Regions from separate parts of the Actinopolymorpha cephalotaxi genome, predicted to be linked through region 1. Evidence: riboswitches for the same ligand, from Rfam matches in the RefSeq annotation. Region 1 holds a riboswitch; each other region holds the start of a gene.
What was found. Region 1 has a riboswitch for cyclic di-AMP ahead of FHR37_RS07250 (C40 family peptidase). Riboswitches for the same ligand answer to the same signal wherever they lie in the genome.

Region 1 (4,071 bases):
CCTCTGCTCTGCGGCCGTTCGCCCGGTTCGCCCCGGGCCGGCGCGCCCGGCTGGCGGCCATCCCCATCGCGGCGGCCGTCGACGCCGACGCCGACTTCCGGGCCCGGGTGGCCGACCGCATCCGGACCCTGGTGCCCGATCTCGCCGCGGCGGTGACCGAGGGCCGCCGACCGTCCGCGGTCGATCCGATGGACGTGGCCGCCACGGCGTACGTCCTGCGACCGGAGGGGTGGGAGAGCGTCGTCGGCGAGGTGCTCGACCAGCTCGAACGCGAGACCGCCTCGCTGGCCGGTGAGCGCGAGTCCGAGTCGCTCACCCGGTTGCGGGAGCAGGTGGCGGAGGCGCGCGCCGGAGTACGCCAGGAACGCGACCGGCGCCGGCACGAGCTCGCCGCGCTCAAGGAGGAGAACGCCACTCTGCGGCGCACCCTGCGCCAGTCCCGTGAGCGCACCCGGGCGGCGGAGGAGGAGGCGGCCCGGCAGGCGGAGCTGGCCGCCCGGGCCAGGGAGGACGCGGCAGCCGACACCGCCCGCGCGGAGGCCGAGCTGCGCCGGCTGCGGACCCGCATCGCGGACGCGGAGGCGGCGATCGAGGTCAACCGTCGTTCCGCGAGGGAGGGCCGTGACCTGGCCAGCGTCCGGTTGCGGTTGCTGCTGGACACGCTGGTGGACGCGGCGCAGGGGCTGCGCCGGGAGCTCGCACTGCCGCCCACGCAGTCGCGCCCGGCCGACTCGGTGCCCGCCAGGGAGGCGGCGGCCGGAGGGCTGCCGTCGGGGCCGGAGGGCGTCATTCCGCTGGAGACGTTGCTCACCGTGCCCCAGGTCCACCTCGTGGTGGACGGCTACAACGTGACCAAGACGGCCTGGCCGACCCTGCCGCTGGAGACCCAGCGCACCCGGCTGGTGACCGCGCTCGGTGGCGTGGCCGCCCGTACCGGCGCCGAGGTGACCTGCGTCTTCGACGGGGCGAAGCTCGCCGTGCCGCCGCAGCTGAACACCCCGAGAGGGGTGCGTGTCCGGTTCAGCCCGGCCGGGGTCAGCGCCGACGACGTGATCCGCCAGCTGGTGGCGGCCGAGCCGGAGGGGCGTCCGGTGGTGGTGGTGTCCAGCGACCGGGAGATCGCGGACGGGGTACGCCGCTCCGGCGCCCGCCCGATCGCTTCCGACGCGTTGGTGCGCCTGCTCGCGCGCTGACCCCCGTGTGCTCGTTCGGCGGCACTGTCGGTGGTCGTGTCTAACGTTTCCGGCAACGGCGAAAGCCGGACGCGAGACAGGCGCCATCAGGTGCCGGGCGAACGGCCGCCGAGGAGACGGACGGAGGGCAGCATGCGGATCCAGTGCGATCGCTGCGTGGTGCGGAAGCGTCGCTGTGAGGACTGCGTGGTCGGGGTCGTTCTCGGTGCGCCACCCTCGTCGATCGAGCCCGTGGGCGTCGAGCCCGTCGGGCCCGCGGGGGCGGAGGTGGTGCCGGTCGCGGTCGACGCGGCGTGGCTGGACGCGTCGGGGGTGGCCCCGCCGGAGTTCGGCGAGGTGGGGTTCGAGCTCGACGAGGCAGACCGGAAGGCACTGCGGGTGCTGGCCGAATCCGGCCTCTGGTCGCCGGACCACCCACCGTGGCTGGCGGAGCCGGAAACACCGCATCGGGGCGGCGTCTCGGCCGCCCGGTGACCGGTCCGGGACGCCATCGGAAGCGAGGAGTGCGGAAGTCGCCACGATCGGCAACCACCGCGTGTCGGCGTGACCGGTCCCGCGGTGCCCTGTTTCCGTGGGACCTGTACGCGACATGTCGGCAGGATTTGAAAGCTTCGGGTGCGATTCACTACAGTGCCGCCCGAAGTGTCCGTTCTGCGTAAGTCGGCTACCCAGTCGGCGCGGGCACCCGCTTAGTCTCCGCCGGACACCCGGAGGAGAGCCGGGGACCCAGGTTTCCCGGGGTGAATCGGCGGCCTTGGCGGTCACGTGATCACGTGGTCACGTGGATCGGCAGGACCTCCGTAGGGCGGCTTCCTGGCCCGAACCCGTCAGCTGACCCGGTAGGCGTCCGAGGAGAAGAGGCTCACCGCCCGATGTCCAATCGCCGCACCTGCCCACCCGGGCGCGCGTTGCTCGCCGTCGGCACCGCCACCGTCGCGCTCGTCGCCGCGGTCCCCGGGGCCAGTTACGCAGAACCCCGCCGCGACATCGGCCAGGTTCGCAAGCAGGTCGACGATCTGTACGAGCAGGCGGAGAAGGCCGCCGAGCAGGCCAACGAGCTGAACGACCAGACGAAGGTCATCGACCGCCGCCTCGGCAAGCTCGACGTCGACGTCGCCCGGCAGCAGAAGCGGCTGAACTCGATGCGCGGCCAGATCGGCCAGTTCGCCGCTGCCGAATACCGCGCGGGTGCCGTCGACAGCACGGTGCAGCTGCTGGTCGCGCAGGACCCGAAGGAATACATCGCGCAGATGAGCACTGCGGAGGCGTTCGCGGGACAGCAGGGGGATCTCCTCCTGCAGCTCCAGTCCGAGCAGAAGCGGCTGTCGGAGCAGAAGGCGGCCCGCCAGGCGGAGCTGGCCCGGCTCCGCGACGCGCGTGACGCCGCGAAGGCCCGCAAGAAGCAGGCCGACGCCAACGTCGCCAAGGCCAAGACCGTGCTCAACCAGCTCACCGCCGCCGAGCGGCGCCGGGTGCAGGCACGCGAGCAGGCGGCGGACCGGCCCTCCCGTGGGCAGGAGCGCATTCCGCTTCCGTCCGGCAGCGGCCGGGGTGCCACCGCGCTCGCGTTCGCCCGTGCCCAGCTGGGCGAGCCCTACGTCTTCGGTGCCGCTGGCCCGAGCAGCTGGGACTGTTCCGGTCTGACGATGATGGCCTGGCAGGCGGCGGGAGTGTCCCTTCCGCACTCATCCAGGTCGCAGTACGCCATGTCGGCCAAGGTGTCGCGTTCGCAGCTGCGGCCCGGTGACCTGGTGCTCTTCTACTCCGACCGGCACCACATCGGCCTGTACGCCGGAAACGGCATGGTTCTGCACGCGCCCCGCCCGGGCAAGAGTGTCGAATACCTCCCGATGCGATACATGCCGTACGCCGGCGCGGTGCGACCCGGATAGGGTCCCGCAGAATCCTCGTACGGCACAAAGCTGTCCACTCGCCGCCTCTCCTCGTTCAGCGGGAGAGGCGGCGAGCTTTTTCCGTACGATGCGGGTGTGATCGGCGACTCTGCGCAGCGGGTACGCCGTCGGGCCGCTCCACGCCGACGGTTCGCGGCACGGACCCTCGCCGCCCTCGTCGCCGGCATTCTGCTGGTGTCCGGGGTGTTCGCGTCCACCGTGGCGGTGATGACCGGATCGGCTGTTCCGTCCGCGGTCGGCTCACTGGACTCCCGCGGCGCCACCCGCGGTGCCGGCGACCTCGCCCCGGCGGTCCGGCCCACGCTCGCCGCACGGAGTGGACACCTCACCGCCCAGCGCGTCGCCGTCGCGGAGGACCTGCTCGGCCGGCAGGCCGCCGCGATCCGGTCAGGTGACAGGCGTGCCTACCTCGCCACGGTCGACCCGCGGGCCCGTGCGTTCGCCGCGACAGCCGCCCGTACCTTCGACAACCTCCAGCGGATGCGGGTGCGCCAGGTGCACTTCGGCACCCCGGTGGTCGACACGCGCGGGTTCGCTCCCGCCCGGCGGGCCGCACTCGGGCCGTCCGCCTGGGTCGCCTCGGCCGAACTGTCCTTCCGGCTCGCCGCCGGCGACACCCAGCCGTGGAGGACCACGCTGCGGATGGTGTTCGTCGACCGCGACGGAGCCAGCTATCTCGCCGGCGACCGGGAAGGGCAGGGGCCCGACACGTCGCTGCCGTTGTGGCTGACCGAACGGATCGACGTCGTTCACGGCGAGCACAGCATGGTGGCGGGATCCGCCGGCCGGGACGAGCTTCGCCGCTTCGCGCGCACCGCCGATCTCGCGGTCCGGCGGGTGTCGGAGGTGTGGGGACGCAGGTGGGACCAGTACGTCGTCGTTCTGGTGCCACCCAGCCAGACGCAGATGGAACGACTGATCGGGGTCGACTCACACACCCAGACCGCGGTGGCGGCGGTGACGAC
Region 2 (4,071 bases), 240 kb from region 1:
GGTGACGCCGGCCTCGTCGAAGTCCAGGTCGCGCGTGGCCACCCCGCGGAAGTCGCGCAGCGTCAGCCGGTGCAGCCTCACGCCGCTCCCCTCGAACCGACCGTCAAGCCGGCCGTCACGCCGACCGTCACGCCGCTCCCCCGGCAAGCCGGTGCAGCAGCGCGAGTGCGTCGGCGGCCTCGGCCGCGTCGTCGCTGCCGCTGGCGACGGTGTGCCGCAACTCCTCCAGTGCGGCCCGGGCCGGACCGGTCACCGGGAGGTCGTCCAGCATCCGGTCGTCGGGGAGCACGCCGACGTCCCAGTGCCGGCGCCATCGCTGGATCGCGGCGTACACCTCGGTCTGCGCGTCCAGCAGCACCTCCAGTCGGGTCAGCCCGGCGACCGGCAGCGCGCCGCGTACACCGAGGCGGACCACGGTGCGCGCCTTGTCGGGCTGCTCGCCGAGCCAGCGGTCGAGTGCGTCGAGTGAGGCGTCGCCGTCGACCTCGACCACCTGGGAGAGCAACCGCCAGGTGCCCACGCGTTCGGGGGTGACGGTGCAGGTGGAGCCGCCGGGACCGGTGGCCAGCTCGACCAGCAGCACGTCGCCGGGGTGTTCCTCCTCGGGCCGGGTGGGCTCGGGAGTGCCGGCGTACCAGATCCGGCCCGACTCGCCGACGGACGTACGCGAGTGCCGGTCGCCCAGTGCGGCGTAGTGGATCCGGCCGGCGGCGATCGCCTCCTCCAGCGGGTCCTGGCGAATCAGGGCGGGCTCGCCGACGTCGGGCGCGAGACTGTCCACCTGCCCGTGGCCGACGAGCACCCGCAGCCCGCCCGCCGCGGGCGGGTCGGCGTCGAGCACGTCCGCCACCGGGTCGCGCAGTGGCCGGCGGGTGCGCCACGGCGCACCGACGACCTCGACACCCGGCGCGGGCGTACGGGGGACTGAGTCGCGCAGCACCTCGACGTGGGACGGCAGGTGCGCGGCGAGCATCGGGCTCGCCCACACCGAACCCGGCTCCAGCGAGTCGTGGTTGCCGGGCAGCAGGTAGACCGGGCAGGGGACGGCCCGCAGCGCCTCGCACGCCCGCAGGACGACCTTCCGGTCGACCTGGTTGGCGTCGAACACGTCACCGGCCACCACGACGAACGCGGCGGAGGTGCGCGCGGCCACCGCGCCGATGCTTTCGATCGCGTCGACGCGCGCCTGGCCGTAACGCGCCTGGGCCTCCGGGCCGAGGAACCGGCGCATCATCCCGAGCTGCCAGTCGCCGGAATGCAGGAACCTGATGGTGGTGCCGGGCGTCGTGTGGGGCGTCGTGTCGGGCATCGTGTCCCGAACGCTAGCGAGACCCGCGCCCGAACACCCGTTCGCCACGCGGAGACCGCGAAAGCCGTGGCCGCGGGAGTGATTCCCGTCGGCCAGGACAGGAATTTTCGGCCGGCTGTCACCCTCGCACGAGCTGCGTCGCGAGCCTCTTCCACCGCCTGACCGGCAGGTCGTTCGCCGCCTCCGCGGCCGCGGTCGCCGCGGCCTCAACGACGTCGCCGGCAACGCTGTCACCAGCAGGTTTGCCATTGTCCGACAGCGGAAGCGCCGTCCTCGGGCACGGCTTCACCGCCTGTTCGCCGGCCGTCGGCTGCACACTTCATCGTGGTAAACAAAGCGTGGTCGCGACTTCGGTGAATCCTTTGGATCAGGTTGGCAACGAAACGATCACGCCGTACAGTCCATCTCGGTCGCGCCGACAGGGGGGCGGCTACGACCCGCTTCGCCTAGCTCCGCCCGGCGGTGTCGTCAGACCCGGTACTTCCATCGGGCGGAGACGGAGGAACCACATACGGACCCGGCAACGGGTCCTGGGGTGAAGCCGCCTCGAGCGGCCGGGCACTTCCTCTCGCCCGAATCCGACAGCTAACTCCGCAGGCGACGGGAGGGAACACACTCATGGCCTATCAGGCAAAGCACCGCGGCGCCAGTCGTACGAACACCGTCGCCAAGCGCGTCACGAAGACCGCCGCCGTCACCGGCATCGCCGCCGCTGTCCCCATGGTCGGGATGGCTGCCGCCGCCACTCCGGCGAACGCCGCCAGCACCAACACGTGGGAACGCCTCGCCATGTGCGAGAGCAGCGGCAACTGGCACATCAACACCGGCAACGGCTTCTACGGCGGCCTGCAGTTCACCCGTTCGACCTGGACCGGCTTCGGTGGCGGCAAGTACGCCTCCCGCGCCGACTACGCCACCAAGTCGCAGCAGATCGAGATCGCGGAGAAGGTCCTGGACGTGCAGGGCTGGGGCGCCTGGCCGGCATGCTCGGCCAAGCTCGGCCTCGGCTCCGGCGACAAGGGCGGCAGCCCCAACACCCGCGCCCAGACGCAGGAGCGCAAGCAGCACAGCTCCCGCTCCTCGCGCGGCACCTCCCGGCCGAAGATCGTGAGCCGGCACACGCACACGCACTCCCGGCACGCGGTGTCCGGTGCCAGGTACGTCGTCCGGTCCGGCGACACCCTGTCCACCATCGCTCAGGCGCAGGGCGTCGACGGCGGCTGGCGGGCACTGTGGAACCTCAACCGGAAGCTGGTCGGGAGCAACCCCAACCTGATCTTCCCCAACGAGAAGCTCCGCCTCGGCTGAGTCCTCCCGGCTTCACCGGGATGCACCCGTACACCCCGGTACCCCCGCACCACAGGCACGACCAGGCGAGCGCCCCGGCTGCTGCACTGCAGCCGGGGCGCTCCCGTCTGGTCGGCCGTTCGGATCATTTGACCTGCCGTTGCCCGGTATGTTGCCTGTCATGTTGCACGAAACGCCGCCCGAGCAGGCCGGACGCGACGCTCGCCGCGCCCCCGCCGCGTCGCGCGGGCGACGGTGCACGCGAAGATGGACCCGATGAACGACGCACCCCGACCACCGCGACCGGTGGGTGACACGTCGCCGACCGCCGACGACCTCCTCCCCCGGGTGGCCCGGGGAGACGAGGACGCGTTCGGCGCGCTCTACGACCTGCTGGCCCCGCAGGTGTTCGGCGTCGTCTGCCGGGTGTTGCGCAACCCCTCGCTCGCGGAGGAGGTGAGCCAGGAGGTGTTCGTCGAGATCTGGCGTACCGCGTCCCGGTTCGACCCCTCCCGCGGCTCGGTGCGCACCTGGGCGAGCACGCTGGCCCATCGCCGCGCGGTCGACCGCGTGCGGTCGGAGCAGGCCTCCACCGACCGCGAACGCCGGGCCGCGGCCGGCGACAACTCCCCCGCGTACGACCAGGTGGTCGAGGAGGTGACGGCGAGCCTTGAGCAGGAACAGGTCCGCCGCTGCCTGGGCTCGCTCACCGACCTGCAGCGGCAGGCGGTGACCCTCGCCTACTACGTGGGGTACAACTACCGCGAGGTCGCCGAGGTCCTCGGCGCCAACCTGGCCACCGTCAAGACCCGCATGCGGGACGGGCTGACCCGGCTCCGCGACTGCATCGGCACCTTCGAGCTGGGAGCGCCGCGATGACGACGACTCCCGGCCTCCCCGACGTGCCCGACCTGCACTCCCTGACCGCGCCGTACGTGCTCGACGCGCTGCCCGAGCCGGAGCTGCGCGAGTTCGAGGCCCACCTGTCCACCTGTTCGAGCTGTCAGGGAGAAGTACGCGAGCTGGCCGCCGTCGCGGCCCAGCTCGCCGCCGCGACCGCCACCGAGCCGCCGGAGCAGCTGCGCGCCAGGGTCCTGGCCGCGATCCGGACCACCGGCCAGGAGGCGGCTCCCGACACCGGCAACGGACGTACCACCGTCCGGCCCACCGGCCCGGACGGCGACTCCGCGAACGGCGAAACCACGAACGGCGAAACCTCCTCGGCTGCCGAGAGCCGGCACCAGCCGGTCACCCACGGCCACCGCGCTCGGCGCCCTCGCCGGCGGGGACTGCTCGCCCTGGCCGCCGCGCTGGTCATCCTCGCCGGGGTGGGGGTCGGCGCGGGGGTCGTGCAGTACCAACAGGCCCAGCAGCGGACCGCCCAGGCCGTCCAGGAACGCGAGCGGATCGAGACCGTCCTGGCCGCTCCCGACTCGCGAACCGTCCGAGGCGACGTCCGCGGCGGCGGGAAGGTC
Region 3 (4,071 bases), 4.8 Mb from region 1:
GGTCGATGAGTTCGGGGCGGTTCTCCCGCATACCCGGGTTGGCCACGTCCAGCGCCCCGGACAGGCTGGCCGCCGCCGCGAAGCGTTCCGGCTGGCGCAAGGCCCACTTGACGGCGCCGTACCCGCCCATCGACAGGCCGGCGACGAACGTGTCCTCCCGCCGGTCGGACACCCGGAAGAACCGGCCGACGAGCGACGGAAGCTCCTCGGACAGGAACGTCCAGTAGCGGTTGCCGTGCGCCTCGTCGGCGTAGAAGCTGCGGTGCACCGCCGGCATGACGACGGCGAGGCCGAGCGTGGAGACGTAGCGCTCGATGGACGTACGCCGCAGCCAGATGGTGTCGTCGTCGCTGAGGCCGTGCAGGAGGTAGAGGACGGGGGCACCGCCTTCGCGGGCCGCGCCGGACATCCCGATCTGGGTGGTCGTCTCCTGCGGCAGAATCACCGTCATCGAGGTACTGAGCTGGAGTGCCTCGGAATAGAAGTCGCAACGCATCAACGCCATGGGCGGAGATCCTTCACTGTGGCCGGAAAACGCATCGCCGGCAGCCTTCCCGATGGAAGGCTGCCGGCGCAACGGCCGAACCCGGCCGCCCCGGGCGCGGTGTGCGCGCGGGGCTGCCGGTTGGCTCAGAACCTGTCGGAGCTAATGGAACCGCTCCGGGCCAGAACCGGTGTTGCGGGTCAGAACCAGACCTTCCGGCCACCGACCGGACGCCCGATGGCGCCGAGGATGAACAGCACCACGCCGATGACCAGCAGGATGATGCCGATAGTCGAGAGGATCGAAATGCCCAGGGCGAAGCCCAGGATCGTGAGGATAATGCCGAGGATGATCACAGTGACTGCCTCATCTTTTCTAGGGGGTCACCGGGCGGGCGGCTATCCGATCCGCACCGGGGTTTTCGGTGCTGCAGCGTAGCGGTCTTCCGGGGCTGTGTCCGGGAACCGTTTCCGTACCGTGATCAAGTCTTCGTCAATGGCCGCAATACGACGTCCGGATGTCACGCCGTAGCCAGACGTGCGCACACTGTGCTTCGGTGAGAAAACGATCTTGACGCCGGAGTCCGGGTCGGGGCGACCAACCGGTTCGGGTTCTCCCGGACAGCCACCGCCCTGGGCACCGGCTACCGCGACGTGATCGACATCTTCGACGCCGCCCGCGCCGCCCGTACGCCCACGTTGTTCGGCGCGACCACCCTGCTGCGGGAGGACACGTCGCTGGTGACGGACCGGCGGGTGCGGACGCTGTACCCGCCGTGGAAGTACGCCGGACTGCAGGCCACCGCGCGGACCGCGCGGGACACCGACCAGACCGTCGCGCGGGAGAACCTCGCCCGGCAGGTGGCGCAGGTAGCGGCGATGCTGCGCGGCGGCGGGGTGGTGATCACCGGCACCGACTCGCCGATCGCGAACCGCGCGGTCAGCACCCACCTGAACCTCCGCGCGATGGTGAAGTACCCCGTCTCGCCGTACGACGCGCTGACCACGGCGACGAGGGCGCCGGGTGAGTTCCTCGGCGAGCCGCTCGGCACCGTGCGCCCTGGCACGTACGCCGACCTGGTGGTGCTCGGCGGCGACCCGCTCGCCGACATCACCGCCGCGGCGGACGTACGCCAGGTCATGTGCAACGGCGAGCTGTTCGACGTCGACGGTCTCCTCGCACCGTTCGTGTCCGGCGCGGCCGGCGAGCGCCTGCGGGCGCGGTCCCGCCCTGTCAGCCGGCTGGCCGACCCGGTGCCGGACCCGCCGGCGAACCGGCGGTACTGGTGGCACGACCCGCACTACGTCGAGGAGAGCCGGCACACCTGCTGCCAGGAGTCGTGACCCTGTGACCCTGTGGCCTGGCCGTTCGCCGCCGTGATCCCACGACGCGGGAACAAATCTTGCGAAATGTCGAATCTCCGGACAACTTCCCGGGGGTGCCGGTGTTGATTGATCACGGACCGGTCACTATGGTCTCCATCAGATATCTGTCCAGTTTGAGTCGGCCGTCCCGGTCGGCGCAGATGTCTCGCTTAGTCCCTGTTGGGGTGATCCACGACGGATCAGCTCTGCGGGGAGCCGGGGAACCACGTGTTTTCTGGGGTGAATCGGCAGGCGCGACGGTCGCAGGTTGGCCGCCGAGCTCGCCGTAGGGCAACTTCCCGGCCCGAACCCGTCAGCTCACCCGGTAGGCGTTGAGGAAGAAAGGCACCGCCTGTGACAACCCGCAGGGCCCGTTCAGGGCGCGCGTTGTTCGTCGTCGGCACCACCACCGCGACGTTGGCCGCCCTGGTCGCGCTCCCCGGCTCGAGCAGCTACGCCGACCCGTCCACGCGCAGCATCGGCGAGGTGCGCCAGCAGGTCGACGCGCTCTACGAGAAGGCCGAGAAGGTCACCGAGCAGGCCAACGAGCTCGGCGACAAGATGACGGCCATCAACCGCCGGGTCCGCACCCTCGACGCCGACGTCACCCGCCAGCAGCAGCGCGTGAGCGCTCTGCGTGGCGACATCGGCCAGTTCGCCGCGGCTCAGTACCGCGCCGGCAACGTCGACATGACCGCCCAGCTCGCGGTCTCCAAGAACCCGAACGAATACCTCGCCCGGATGCGCACGGTCAAGGTCGTGGACGCACAGCAGGGCGACATGCTCCGGCAGCTGCAGGAGGGCCAGAAGCGGCTCGCCGAGCAGCGCGCGGCCCGGTCGGCGGAGCTCGCGAGCTACCGCGAGGCCAAGAGCCAGGCCGACGCCCGCCGGAAGACCGCGGTGCGCAACGCCGCCGAGGCGAAGGCGCTGCTCGAACGCCTCACCGCCGAGCAGAAGCGGCGCATCGCGGCCGCCGAGCGCGCGGCCCAGGAGAAGGCTGCCCGCGAGCAGGCCGCGCGGGATCGGGCACAGTCCCGTTCGAACCGCAGCACCGGCGGCGGTGGCCGCAGCACGCCGAAGACCGACATCCCGTCCAACCCGGGTCCGGCACCCGCGCCCGCACCTGCACCCGCGCCTTCCGGCAGCGGCCGCGGCGCGACCGCCCTGGCGTTCGCCAAGGCCCAGCTCGGTGAGCCGTACGTCTTCGGTGCGGACGGCCCCAACAGCTGGGACTGCTCCGGCCTCACCATGGGCGCGTGGAGAGCGGCCGGGGTCTCCCTGCCACACTCGTCGCGCTCGCAGTACGCCATCTCGACCAAGATCTCCAAGTCCCAGCTGCAGATCGGTGACCTGGTGCTCTTCTACAGCGACCGTCACCACGTGGGCATCTACGCGGGCAACGGCATGGTCATCCACGCGCCGCGCCCCGGCAAGACGGTCGAGTACATCAAGATGAAGTACATGCCCTACGCCGGAGCGGTGCGGCCCGGCTAGGCCGCGCACCTCTCCGCGCCCCCCGAACCACGACAGGCGTTGATGCCGGAACCCCCCGCTGGCGTCAGCGCCTGTCGTGCTGTCCACGAACATCTGCGTTCCGTTCCCCTTCGGTCACCCTGCGACTGCCGCAGCGATGACTTCCGGCGACGTCGACGGTCCTTACACCGACACGTTCGGACCGCCACCGCCCGGCCACAACCGGGTCGCCCGAAGGGGAACGCACCTCATGACCACGCACGAAGTCCGCTCCACCGCCGCTCCGCACCGCTCCCGCGCACTCACCATCACCCTGTGGGTTCTTCAGGTTCTGCTGGCTGCCTTCTTCCTGTCCGTGGCGTACTCGAAGCTGTCCGGCGACCCGGCGCAGGTGGAGGGCTTCGAGGCCCTCGGGTTCGGCCAGTGGCTCCGCTACCTCACCGGCGCGTGTGAGCTCGCCGGCGCGATCGGTCTGCTGATCCCGCGGCTGTGCGGGCTCGCCGCGATCGCCCTGGTCGGTCTGATGGTCTGCGCCACGCTCACCAACCTGTTCCTGATGCCCGGCATGGCCGCGATGGCGATCCTCACCGTGGCGCTGGGCATCCTCATCGCGTTCGTCGCGTGGGCGCGATGGGCGGACACCAGGGAGCTACTCGCCGGGTTGCGTCGTTGATCGAACGAGGAGTGCAGCCGAGCGAGAGGGAGTGGGCCGGATGGACGTACGACGGCGTGAGGGTTACCACGGGACCG

Region 2: another riboswitch for cyclic di-AMP. It lies ahead of FHR37_RS08295 (LysM peptidoglycan-binding domain-containing protein); the one in region 1 lies ahead of FHR37_RS07250 (C40 family peptidase).
Region 3: another riboswitch for cyclic di-AMP. It lies ahead of FHR37_RS28695 (C40 family peptidase); the one in region 1 lies ahead of FHR37_RS07250 (C40 family peptidase).

Annotation. Positions count from the first base shown of each region.
Region 1 is NZ_JACBZA010000001.1:1,607,812-1,611,882, forward strand. It holds gene FHR37_RS07240 (NYN domain-containing protein) at 1-1,193, shown strand, start outside; gene FHR37_RS07245 (hypothetical protein) at 1,350-1,667, shown strand; cyclic di-AMP (ydaO/yuaA leader) riboswitch at 1,881-2,055, shown strand; gene FHR37_RS07250 (C40 family peptidase) at 2,066-3,085, shown strand; gene FHR37_RS07255 (gluzincin family metallopeptidase) at 3,182-4,071, shown strand, end outside.
Region 2 is NZ_JACBZA010000001.1:1,846,163-1,850,233, reverse strand. It holds gene FHR37_RS32370 (ATP-binding protein) at 1-81, opposite strand, end outside; gene FHR37_RS08300 (metallophosphoesterase family protein) at 128-1,309, opposite strand; cyclic di-AMP (ydaO/yuaA leader) riboswitch at 1,773-1,923, shown strand; gene FHR37_RS08295 (LysM peptidoglycan-binding domain-containing protein) at 1,928-2,617, shown strand; gene FHR37_RS08290 (sigma-70 family RNA polymerase sigma factor) at 2,873-3,475, shown strand; gene FHR37_RS08285 (anti-sigma factor) at 3,472-4,071, shown strand, end outside.
Region 3 is NZ_JACBZA010000001.1:6,432,127-6,436,197, forward strand. It holds gene FHR37_RS28680 (alpha/beta hydrolase) at 1-505, opposite strand, end outside; gene FHR37_RS28685 (hypothetical protein) at 685-840, opposite strand; gene FHR37_RS28690 (amidohydrolase family protein) at 1,138-1,827, shown strand; cyclic di-AMP (ydaO/yuaA leader) riboswitch at 2,032-2,194, shown strand; gene FHR37_RS28695 (C40 family peptidase) at 2,203-3,342, shown strand; gene FHR37_RS28700 (DoxX family protein) at 3,572-3,994, shown strand; gene FHR37_RS28705 (class I SAM-dependent methyltransferase) at 4,035-4,071, shown strand, end outside.